3 regions of the Pseudomonas sp. P106(2024) genome follow, and region 3 is predicted to be linked to each of the others. Evidence: riboswitches for the same ligand, from Rfam matches in the RefSeq annotation. Region 3 holds a riboswitch; each other region holds the start of a gene.
The links. A riboswitch is a leader RNA that binds a small molecule or an ion and turns the genes downstream of it on or off. The one in region 3 is predicted to bind cobalamin.
Positions count from the first base shown of each region.

Region 1: it holds a riboswitch for cobalamin, as region 3 does, so the genes downstream of both, cobO (cob(I)yrinic acid a,c-diamide adenosyltransferase) here and AC25M7_RS05385 (TonB-dependent receptor) in region 3, are expected to answer to the same signal.
Region 2: it holds a riboswitch for cobalamin, as region 3 does, so the genes downstream of both, AC25M7_RS03915 (TonB-dependent receptor plug domain-containing protein) here and AC25M7_RS05385 (TonB-dependent receptor) in region 3, are expected to answer to the same signal.

Region 1 is NZ_JBLIYU010000003.1:54,534-58,507, forward strand. Features, by position in the region: gene AC25M7_RS06385 (C40 family peptidase) at 14-649, shown strand; gene AC25M7_RS06390 (C40 family peptidase) at 796-1,329, shown strand; gene AC25M7_RS06395 (hypothetical protein) at 1,383-1,961, opposite strand; cobalamin riboswitch at 2,112-2,330, shown strand; gene cobO (cob(I)yrinic acid a,c-diamide adenosyltransferase) at 2,444-3,055, shown strand; gene AC25M7_RS06405 (cobyrinic acid a,c-diamide synthase CobB) at 3,052-3,974, shown strand, end outside.
Region 2 is NZ_JBLIYU010000002.1:85,471-89,444, forward strand. Features, by position in the region: gene AC25M7_RS03910 ((2Fe-2S) ferredoxin domain-containing protein) at 1-66, opposite strand, end outside; gene AC25M7_RS03915 (TonB-dependent receptor plug domain-containing protein) at 78-2,033, opposite strand; cobalamin riboswitch at 2,124-2,316, opposite strand; gene AC25M7_RS03920 (DUF2946 family protein) at 2,453-2,842, shown strand; gene AC25M7_RS03925 (TonB-dependent receptor) at 2,917-3,974, shown strand, end outside.
Region 3 is NZ_JBLIYU010000002.1:392,571-396,544, forward strand. Features, by position in the region: gene AC25M7_RS05375 (GNAT family N-acetyltransferase) at 1-460, shown strand, start outside; gene AC25M7_RS05380 (outer membrane beta-barrel protein) at 520-1,266, opposite strand; cobalamin riboswitch at 1,427-1,631, shown strand; gene AC25M7_RS05385 (TonB-dependent receptor) at 1,739-3,865, shown strand; gene AC25M7_RS05390 (type 1 glutamine amidotransferase family protein) at 3,956-3,974, shown strand, end outside.

The DNA of each region.
Region 1 (3,974 bases), on a different contig from region 3:
CACGGTCGTGCCCATGCTGAAGCGCTTCGCACCCCTCGTGCCACTTGCACTTGTCACCCTTCTTTACGGCTGTGCCTCCACCGGCCCGGTCGCACCCTCGCAGGACCACCGCGTGGCCGCCGAGCAATCGGTCAAGGCCAAGGCTTCCGCCTCTTCCGTATTCACCGAGGAAGAGCTGGCCAGCGAAGACGACCTGGACGCCTTCTCCAGCAACGGCAAGCCATACCAGCTGCCTGTGCTGGCCGACAGCATTCTCGAACGCGGCATGGCCCTGATCGGCACCCGCTACCGCTTCGGCGGCACCTCCGAGAAGTCCGGCTTCGACTGCAGCGGTTTCATCGGCTACCTGTTCCGCGAAGAGGCGGGCATGAACCTGCCGCGCTCGACCCGCGAGATGATCAACGTCGACGCGCCCAAGGTCGCCCGTAACAAGCTCAAGCCCGGCGACCTGCTGTTCTTCAGCACCAACGGCCGTGGCCGCGTGAGCCATGCCGGCATCTACCTGGGTGACAACCAGTTCATCCACTCCAGCAGCCGCCGCAGCGGTGGTGTGCGTATCGACAGCCTGGGCGATCGCTATTGGAGCAAGACCTTCATCGAGGCCAAACGCGCGCTCGCCATGGCGCCGACCACGATCTCGCGCAATTGATTTGATATCAAAATGCTGTAACCTCGCACGGCGGCGTAGCTGAAAAGCTCGCCGCCGTGCGCATTTACAGAAAGCGTCTAATCTAAATTCTCAACTCTTTTTACCTTCGGCCGTGGCCGTCGGATTTTCGACAGGACGTTCGCATCATGGCGATGTTGGCGCGCTTCGCATTCTTTTCCCTGGTGGCCCTGCTTGCGGCCTGCTCCAGCCGTGCACCTGCGCCGGCGCCCACGCCCAAACAGCCGATGGTGTTCAATCAGGCGCCTTCGTCACCTGCGGCTGACGATGTATTGTTTCGCGCCATCGGCCTGGTGGGCACACCGTATCGCTGGGGTGGCAATACACCGGATGCCGGGTTCGATTGCAGCGGCCTGATCGGCTATGTCTACCGTGATGCGGCGGGTATCAGTCTGCCACGCTCGACCCGCGAGATGATCGTCATGCGCGCGCCAAATGTGGATATCAATTCGCTGCAGTCGGGTGATCTGGTGTTCTTTGCCACCAGCGGCGGGTCGCAGGTCAGCCATGCCGGCATCTACGTCGGTGAGGGGCGCTTCGTGCATGCACCGTCGACGGGCGGCACCGTGCGCCTGGACTACCTGTCCAACAGCTACTGGGCCAAGGCCTACCTCCAGGCCAAACGGGTGCTGCCGCCGGGGCATCTGGCGCAGAATCCCTGATACCTACCGGCGCGGGCAGGGTATGAACTTGGTCCAGTATTGCCTGGCTGGCATCAAGCCTGTTTGAGCAGAAGCGCCACTCCGGGATAGTACTGCCCCAGTTCGTTGTGCAGCTTGCGGTAGGCATACGGGAAGTACCAGGCAAGCGCACAGGCCGTGTGCTTCTGCAGATCGTCCACCAGGTCCTGCAGTTCCTCGGGGCTGGCATGCTGGCCGGCCTTCCAAGGTGTGACGAACAGTGCCCCGGCCTTGAGTTGGCTGCCATAGGCGATCGGCTTGGCCAGGGCGGCGGTTTCCTGCAGGGCCGCTGTCAGGTCGAGGCGAGCGATGCGCGGCCAGCGCTGGCCGGCGTGCAGGTACAGCGACTCCTCGGCGCTGCTGATCGACAGGTCGCAGCGCCCGTCGCGCTCGCCCTCGTCGCGCTGTTTCTTGCTCATGTGCCGTTCCAGCGCCACCAACTCACCCTGCCAGGCGGCAGCGGCGAGCAGGCCGACGTTGCTGGCTGTGCCGTGCCAGTAGGGCGCCTCGTTGTCGCCCTGCAACTGGTTGAAGCGGTCGATGCAGTCGACCCAGCGCTCGAGGGCCGGGCGCAGGAACTCCAGGCGCGGGTTGTTGATCATCAGGCCTTGCATGCTGCGCTCTCCTTGTCATTGTGATCCGGGTCGGCCGAGTGATGGCTATGTGATATCGCTGCTCTGAGTGTGGCACAAGCTGTTGAATCGGCCATTGATCCAGGCCAGATCGGCCCTCGCTCGATTGACGCTCCCGGTGCAACCCTCTAACCTTCGCGGCGTGCTTCAGGTGCCCCGCGAGCTGCGGTTCGGCAGGGTGAAACTGGGAAGCCGGTGGGCGCCAGTAGGCGCGAGTCCGGCGCTGCCCCCGCAACGGTAGATGAGTCGACGGCTACGCAAGGCCACTGGATGTCCATGTCCGGGAAGGCGCGTAGCCAGGGCCTGCGCCCGCTCATGAGCCCGGAGACCGGCCTGTCACTGCCAAACGGCATCACGGAGGGTGATGCGCGGTGCGATGTGGCCCTCGCCATGCCTCCTGCGCGCTCCTCGTCTGCCTGCCTTTTACCTGTCGCCGCCGCTGCGACAGCCTGCGGAGACCCCTGATGAGCGAATCCATCGAACGCGACGAACGTCACCTGGCGCGCATGCAGCGCAAGAAGGCGATCATCGACGAGCGCATCGCCAATTCCCCCAATGAATGCGGCCTGCTGCTGGTGCTGACCGGCAACGGCAAGGGCAAGAGCAGCTCGGCCTTCGGCATGCTTGCCCGCGCCCTTGGCCATGGCATGCAGTGCGGCGTGGTGCAGTTCATCAAAGGCCGCAACAGCACCGGCGAGGAGCTGTTTTTCCGCCGATTTCCCGAGCAGGTGCGTTATCACGTGATGGGCGAGGGTTTTACCTGGGAAACCCAAGACCGCCAGCGCGACACCGCCGCTGCCGAGGCCGCCTGGGCGGTGTCGCGGCAGTTGCTGCAGGACCCCTCTATCCAGTTCGTCGTGCTCGATGAGCTGAACATCGCCCTCAAGCACGGCTACCTGGACCTCGACCAGGTGCTATCGGATATCCAGGCGCGTCCGCCGATGCAGCATGTGATCGTCACGGGGCGCGCTGCCAAGCCGGAGATGATCGAACTGGCTGACACCGTCACCGAGATGGGCATGCTCAAGCACGCCTTCCAGGCCGGTATCCGCGCGCAGAAGGGCGTCGAACTGTGAGTGAGTCGCGCCAGTGTCCCGCCGTGCTGATCGCGGCCCCGGCCTCGGGCCAGGGCAAGACCACGGTCACTGCCGCCCTGGCCCGCCTGCACCGCAACCTCGGGCGCACGGTGCGGGTGTTCAAGTGCGGGCCTGACTTTCTCGACCCGATGATCCTCGAGCGCGCCAGCGGTGCCCCGGTCTACCAGCTCGACCTGTGGATGATCGGCGCCGAGGAGAGTCGCCGCCTGTTGTGGGAAGCGGCGGGCGAGGCCGACCTGATCCTGATCGAGGGCGTGATGGGCCTGTTCGACGGCACGCCGTCGAGCGCCGACCTGGCGCGCCACTTCGGCGTGCCGGTGTTGGCGGTGATCGACGGCACGGCCATGGCCCAGACCTTTGGTGCCTTGGCTCTAGGCCTGGCGCGCTACCAGCCCGACCTGCCGTTCGCCGGGGTGCTGGCCAACCGGGTCGGCAGCCTGCGTCATGCGCAACTGCTCGAAGGCAGCCTGACCGAAGGCCTGCGCTGGTACGGCGGGTTGTCCCGCGAGCGCGGCATCGAACTGCCCAGCCGTCACCTTGGCCTGGTCCAGGCCAGCGAGTTGAACGACCTGGATGCACGCCTGGATGCCGCCGCCGAAGCCCTGGGCGCCAGTTGCGATGCCGCGCTGCCGCCACCGGTCCGTTTTGCCGAGCCTGAGCCTGTGAATGTGACTGCGTCGCTGGCCGGAGCGCGCATCGGTGTGGCCCGCGATGAGGCCTTCGCCTTCACCTATGGCGCCAATCTTGACCTGCTGCGTGGCCTCGGTGCGCACCTGGAATTCTTCTCGCCGGTGCATGACCGCGAGCTACCCGTGGTGGACAGTCTCTACCTGCCCGGCGGCTACCCCGAACTGCATCACCAGGCGCTGGCCGCCAACGCGCCGATGCTGGAAGCGAT
Region 2 (3,974 bases), 310 kb from region 3:
AAAGGTTTCGGCCGCAGAGCCAACGCCCAGGCCAGGGCCGACGAACAACACGCGCTGGTAGTCCATGCTCACGCCCCTCAGAAGGTGTAGGTGTACCGCAGTTCGCTGGTGAACGGCCGTCCGAGATTGTCGACGTTACTCGCCCGGCTGGTGACATAGTCGCGGTCGAACAGGTTCTCCACCAGCAGGCTCAACCGGTGCTGGCGGGCACCGTCCAGGTAGCGGTAGGCATCGACGTCGACCACCGAGTAATGGCCGTACTCGACGCCCTTGGAGCTGACCACATCGCGAATGTAGCGAATGGCCCCTCCGGCACCCCACATGCGGTCCACCGATTCGTAGCCGAGCCGCGAGCGGGCGAAAAAACTCGGCACGTCGTTGATCGTCGCCCCGGTGCGCGACTCGGTGAGGTTACGGGTCATGTCTGCCTGCAGGCTCCATTGGTCGTCGAGCTGGATACGTGCATCGGCCTCGAAACCCCGCATCTGCACCTGGCCCTGGCCGTTCACCCACTGGCTGCCGTCCAGGGTGATCAGGTCGGTGATCTTGCGCCGGAACACGGTGACGCTGGCGCTGAATTCGCGCGCCAGCAGCAGGCCGTGGTAGTCCAGGCCAAGCTCGGCGTTGCGGCTCTTCTCGGGCTTGAGGTCGCGGTTGCCGATCTCGTCGCCGGGCTCGTTGACGAACAGCTGCTCGGCGTTGGGCAGCTTGTAGGCGCTGCCGTACTGGCCACGCAGTTGCCAGTTGTCGTTCAGGTCGTACAGCGAGGCAAGCATGCCGACGGTGGCGCTGTCGCCGCCGCTCATGGCCTCGTGGCGCACGCCAAGGCTCGGGTGCCAGTCCGGCAAGGCCTCGATCCTGGGCCGCAGCTGGGCATACAGCGCATTGGCCTGGGCCTTGTTGTCGTCGATCACCAGCACATCGTCCTGGCCCTTGAACCACTGGTTGTCGGAACCGAACACCAGCACATGGCCGCCGTCGAGTTCGGCCTTGCCCTCGGCCTGCACGCCCCAGTCGGTGAAACCCCAGTAGTCGTTGTGGTTGACCACGTTACGGCTGCCATCGTCACGGTTGTTGATGCGGGTGTAGCGGGTGTCCCAATCGTTGACGTGGCCCTTGATGAAGTAGCTCAGGCGCTCGTTGAGGCGCTGCTCGAAGGTCGCCGTGGCGATCTGCTGCACGCGGTCGTTGGTGGTCTTGTAGTTGTTCACTGGCCGGGCGAAATCAAGGTTGGCGTCGGTGTACTGGTAGAACAGTTCCAGCCGCGCATCGTCGCCGAAGGCCTGGACCGCCTTGCCGCCGAAGGTGGTCACCTCGTAACCGCGTTTCTTGTCGCTGACGTTGCCGCTGTAGTCGCGGTTGCGAAACGGCTGGTAGCCATCAGAGACGTTGTGGCTGACATAGGCCAGCAGGCCCAGGTCGCCGAAGCCGTTACTGAAGATCCGCTCGACGCGGGCGTCCTTGCTGCTGCCGGCGAAGCTGTCCAGGCCCAGGTTGACCTCACCCGAAGCCTCGCGGCTCTGCGGGCTGCGGGTGACGATATTGATCACCCCGGCCACCGCCTGGGTACCGAATAACAGGCTCTGGCCGCCCTTGAGCACCTCGATGCGCTCCACCGCGTTGGCCGGCAGGGTGTCCAGGTACAGGCCGCCGTACAGGCGGTTGTTCAAGCGCACGCCGTCGAGCAGGATCAGGGTGTCGTCGTTACGCCCGCCGAGCAGCGAATAGGTGCCGTAGTCGAACGGGCCGTTCTTCGGCGCGACGTAGAAGCCGGGGATGAACATCTGCATCACCCGGGTGATGTCGGCGCCGGGGCCGGCGCGCTCGATCTGCTCACGGCTGACGATCTCGACCTTGCTGCCGTACTGGGCCATGGCGGCGACGTTGGTCGACTCCACCGACGGCGCGACGACGATCTGCTGGTCGAGGACCAGGGGCGTGTTTTCGGCCAGTGCCAGGGGGCTGGCCAGGCATCCCAGAAGCAGGGTCCGGGCCTTGGGGGATAAACGTCGGGAGTGAATCACAGCAATCATGCTCTTCTCGAAAGTGACTTTCGCAGAAGCACGCAGGAGCACGGATCGCGCACACGCCAATACCGGCCCATGCCCGCCCACCGCAGGAGTTTGCCTACCACATTCCAGGCCGGTCTCCGGGCTCGCAAGACTAGACGCCTTCACCTTCCCATGGCGCATTGGCCACAGTGGTCTGTCGAAGGCATCACTTGCATACCGTTGCGGGGGCAGCACCGGACTCGTACCGGTTTCCCGTTTAACCCCATGCGCGGCGGCATGGGACACCTGAAATCGGTCGGCATCTGAACACCTGGGGCCCAGAGGCGTCAAGCCAGGCAGGCGTATCGTTTCGAATGCTTTTTATCGCAGGAACACTCTAGGCAGATGTGTCAAAAGTTGTAGAATCCGCACGCCCAACCCATTCCCTTCGAGCTTTGCCGATGAAGCTGGCCCGCCACACACGATCGCAAGTCGCCTGGGTGCTGTATTTCAGCATCTTGTTCGGCTCGTTGCTGTGCGCCATGGGCCATGGACAGATGGCAGGCTTGCGCCTGGCCGGCCTGGATGACGCCGCCTGGTGCGCGGCCGACAGCAGCGGCGTGTTCAAGGGCGACCAGGACATCACCGACCCGGTGCTGCCTGCCGGCGGCGACTGCGTGATCGCCAGCCTGTTCAGCGCCACCCTGCTGGCGGTGTTCTTCGGCCTGCTGGCCTTGCTCGCCGGGGAGTCGAGCAAACCCTTACCCAGACAACCCGCGCCGCCCCTGCCCAAGCAGCGCTGGCCCCTGGTCAATCCGCGCGCCTCCCCCGCTTCGCTTCTCGCGTTCTGACATCGCCACGCCCAAGTACTACTGCCTGATCGGCAGCGGGCGTGCGCCCACCGATTTCAGCCAGGAAGCCTTGCATGTTCCGCATGACCACTTTGGCGCTGCTCGTAGGCAGCGCAACCTGCGCCTGGGCGCAGGATGACACCCTGACCCTGCCCGCCAGCAACGTCACGGCCACCGCCGACCAACCCAAAGAAGCCACCACGCTCGATCTTGACCGCCCCATCGAAAGCGGCTCGCGGCTGAACCTCAGCGCCCGCGAAAACCCCGCCTCAGTCAGCGTTGCCGACCGCAAGACCATGGAGCGCATCGGCGCGCGCAACTTCCAGGACGCCGCCAACGCCCTGCCCGGGGTCAACGCCTCGGCACCGCCCGGCTGGGGCGGCTACGTGTCTTACCGTGGTTTCAACGGCGCCCAGATCAGCCAGTTGTTCAACGGCATCAACCTGCAGTACGGCGCCACGGCGCGCCCGGTTGGCGCGTGGATCTACGACCGCGTCGAACTGCTCGGCGGCCCCTCGTCGTTCCTCAACGGCAGTGGCGCGGTCGGCGGCAGCCTGAACATGATCACCAAACTGGCCAACCGCGATGAGGACAGTTTCGAAGGCCGCGTCAGCTACGGCCGCTACGACACCCTGGAAACCTCGGTCGGCTTCAACAAGGCGCTCAACAGCGGCGACGGCCCGCGCCACTACGCGCGGCTCGACTACAGCCGCACCAGTACCAATGGCTACATCGACCGCCAGGAGAACGGTGCCGGCAACCTGGCCTTCTCGCTGCTCAGCGACATCAACGAGCAGCTCTCGCACACCCTGGCCATCGAGTACCTGGAAGAGAAGGAAGACAGCCCGTACTGGGGCACGCCGGTGTTGCAGCCGGCGGTCGGCACCCTGCACATCGACAAACACAATCGCTTCAACAACTACAACGTCGAGGACGGCCGCTACGAGCAGCGCACCCGCTGGCTGCGCTCGATCACCGACTACCGCATCGACGACAGCAACCAGCTGCGCAACACCTTCTACCACTACAACGGCCAGCGCGATTATCGCAACCTCGAGGTGTACCGCTACAACGCCAGCAACACCAACATCGCCCGCTCCGGCGGTTACCGCCAGCGCCACGACCAGGAGGT
Region 3 (3,974 bases):
CGACCAGGCGCGCCGGCTGTGGCTGGAAACCCCGCTGCGCACACTGGTGGCCGATGAAGACGGCGTGCTGCTTGGCTCCTACTTCCTCAAGGCCAATGCCGCCGGCCCCGGGGGACATGTCGGCAACTGCGGCTACATGGTCTGCGAACAGGCACGCGGCCGGGGCGTGGCCAGGCTGATGTGCGAGCACTCGCAGAAGCTGGCGCGCCAGGAGGGCTTCCTGGCCCTGCAATTCAACTCGGTGGTAGCGAGCAACGAGGTGGCCGTGGCGCTTTGGCACAAGCTCGGTTTCGAGACCGTCGGGCGACTGCCCAAGGCATACCGCCATGCCGAATTGGGCCTGGTGGACTGCCTGGTGATGTACAAGTGGCTGGCCGATGAGCCGGTCGTGGAAAAACCGGCGCTGCTGATCGGGCGCAAGAACATCGAGGCGCGGGTGTCGCGCCGACGCGGGCGATAAGAGGCAGCTGAATCCATCGCGGGCCTGCCCCGCGACGGAATCAGCGCAGGCTCAACCGATCAGAACGCCAACCCCACCTTCACCCCAAACTCGTCGCGCTTGAGCTTGGTGTTGTCGGCCACCGGCGTATCCTCGTCCAGCTTGTATTCGGTACGGGTGTAGTACGCCCCCACCTGCACCGGCATGCCGCCCTGCTGGTTCATCAGCAGCGTGACCTCCGCATACGGGTTGGTGCGGTCCTTCATGTCGACGCTGTCGCTGCCGAAATCATCGACTTTGAGCCGCGCGCGGCCATCAATGGTGTGGCGCGCGCCCACCTCCACGCGCAGGGTCGACGCGTCGAACTGGTGGTTGTAGCCCAGCGCTGCCTTGGCGAACGGCGACTTGTAGGTCAGCCGTGTATCAAGATCGTTGATCTCGGGCTCGAAGCGGGTCCAGCTGTACCCGCCGCCCACCGTCAGGTCGACGAAGTTGCGCGCATCCAGTGCGGCGCGCCAGCCCAGGTCGAGGTCGGCCTGGGCTTCCTTGAGCTTGTTGTCGTTCTTCTTGCCATACTTGGCCTCGGCACCGATCTGGTAGATGAACCCGGATTCGGCGGTCATCTTGTTGCCGAACGTGGCGAACACACCGCCCTGGCCCATGTGTTCCTTGTCCGATTCGCTTCCTCCCTCGAACTTGAACTTGTCGTAGGACCCCAGCAAGCCGAGGGTGAACAGCGGGTCGGTACTCGGTGCCGCCGTGGCAGCCAGAGGGGCACCGAGCAGGGCAAGCAGGCAGGCGTGGCGCAGCAGGTTACGGGTAAACATTCGCAAAAGTCTCCATGACGTGAATGAATGGCGAACGACCGGTTCGAGACAACGGGCTTGGCAAAAGTTCGAAAAAATTTGGCAAACCGCTCTAAACCGCCCTGTCCGTCACAGTTTCCCCACCCACTCGAACGATTGACTCACTGCCCGTTCAATGGTCAGATGCGCGCCAGTTTCAGGTGTCCTGCGCCGCCGTGCGCAGGGTGAAACGGGAAGCCGGTGCGTCGTTGTCACGACAAGTCCGGCGCTGCCCCCGCAACGGTAAGCGAGTGAATCCTTCGACAGACCACTGTGCGCACGCATGGGAAGGTGAAGGCTTCATGCCCCTCGCAAGCCCGGAGACCGGCCTGAGGCGCTACTTGGCAACCCGCGGTGGGCGGGCGCAGGCCGGTATCCGCGTGCGCGCCTGCGTGCGCTTGACCGTTGCGTGTTTTCCACCGGGATCCATCTCTTCCTGCAGCAGTGGAACGACATGTCCCGAATCAACAAGCTTCACACCCTGGCGGCCTGCCTGGCCGTGTCCCTGCCGGCGCTGGCCGACGATCATGAAGTAACGCCCTTCACCCTGCCCTCCACGGCAATCACCGACACCCGCGAGCCACAGGCCATCGACCTGGCCACCCCGTCCCCGACCGGTTCGCGCCTGAACCTCAGCGCCCTGGACACCCCGGCCAGCACCAGCAGCCTGACCGAGGCGCAGATCCAGCAGCGCAACAACCTCACCGTGCAGGACGCCGTGACCCGCTCGCCGGGCCTTACCTTCATCGGCACGCCGGGCGACGGCGGCACCGGCCTGTCGGCCCGCGGCTTCACCGGGCAGAGTTCGGTGATGACCCTGTTCGACGGCTCGCGCCTGTACGCCGGTGCCGGCACCCTGACCTTCCCGGTCGATCCGTGGATGGTCGAGCGCATCGACGTGATCCGCGGCCCCGCCTCGGTGCTGTACGGCGAAGGCGCTACCGGCGCGGTGGTCAACGTGGTGCCGAAGCAGCCGTTCGCTGGCGAGATCCGCAACCACCTGCGTCTGGGCTACGGCTCCTGGGACCGCCAGCAGCTGGGCCTGGACAGCGGCGGCAGCCTGAGCGAGCGCCTGAGCTACCGCGTGACCCTCAACCAGCAGGCCGGCAACGGCTGGGTCGACCGCACCGACTCGCGCAGCCTGGCCCTGAGCGCCGCCCTGCGCTTCGATGCCAGCGACGACCTGAGTTTTACCCTCGCCCACGAACGCGGCGATGCGCAACCGGCCAACTACTACGGCACCCCGCTGATCGATGGGCACCTGCGCAGCAGCGTGCGGCGCAAGAACTACAACGTCAGCAACGACGAGCAGCGCTACCACGACGAGTGGACGCGCCTGACCACCGACTGGACCCTCAGCGACCGCGTCAGTGCCAGCAACCAGCTGTACTACATCAAGAGCCGCCGCCAGTGGCGCAATGCCGAGTCCTACACCTGGGACGCCGCCAACGGCGTGATCCAGCGCGGCAGCTTCCTCGAGATTCGCCATAACCAGGAGCAGCTCGGCGATCGCCAGAGCTTCACCTTCGACCATGGCCTGTTCGGCCTGGACAGCAAAACCGTGGTCGGCGCCGAGTACAACCGCATCCGCTTCAACGTCGACAGCAACTCGCCCTACCGCGATGGCGGCAGCGACCCGCTCGACCCGTGGCATCCGGCTCCGGGCGGCTTCCATAGCCTCAGCCCAACCCGCGCACAAACGCTGTCCAAGGTCGACACCTTCGCCCTGTTCGCCGAAAACCGCACCCAGCTGACCGACCGCCTCGCACTGGTCACCGGCATTCGCCGCGACCAGAATCACATCGACCGCGACGACCTGGCCAACAACAGCCGCAGCGACCGCAGCCTGCAGGGCGGCAACTGGCGCGCCGGCCTGGTGTTCGCTGTCACCGACGACCTGTCGCTGTATGGGCAGTTTTCGACCAGCGAGGACGGCGTCGGCGACCTGCTCACCCAGCGCCCGGACAAGCGCCTGGAACTGACCGAAGCGAAGCAGGCCGAGGTAGGCCTCAAGCAACGTTTCTGGGATACCCGTGGCGAGTGGACGCTGGCGGCCTATCACATCGTCAAGAAGAAGCTGCCGGTGTACAACCCGCTCACCCACGACAGCCAGCAGGCCGGCCAGCAGACCTCCGACGGCCTGGAGGCCAGCCTGGAACTGGCGCTGGGCAACCAGTGGCAGCTCTCGGCCAATGCCGCTTTGGTGCGGGCCAAGTACGATGATTTTCTCGAGGAAGGCGACAACGGCACGGTCCACGACCGCGCCGGCAACCGTCCGCAGGACGTGCCGCGACGCACCGCCAACCTGTGGCTGAGCAAAGGTTTCGGCCAGACCGTGGATGCCGGCATCGGCCTGCGCTACGTGGATGAGCGCTGCGCCAGCGCGGCCAACGACCAGCGCGTGCCGGGCTATACCGTGGTCGATGCCAACCTGGGCTGGCAGGTGCTGCCCGACGTGCGCCTGGGCCTGCAGTTGAACAACCTGTTCGACCGCCAGTACGCCCAGTCCAGCTACAGCGGCGAGCAATGGCTGCTGGGCACGCCGCGCTCGTATTTCGCCACGGTCGACTACCGCTTCTGAGGCGGACTCCAGCGTTCGTCGCACGGTGCTTGATCAGCACCGTGCCACCTGCTCGACTAGGGCCTACGCCTTCATCACAAGCAGCGTGCCATGACCGACATCCCGCCGA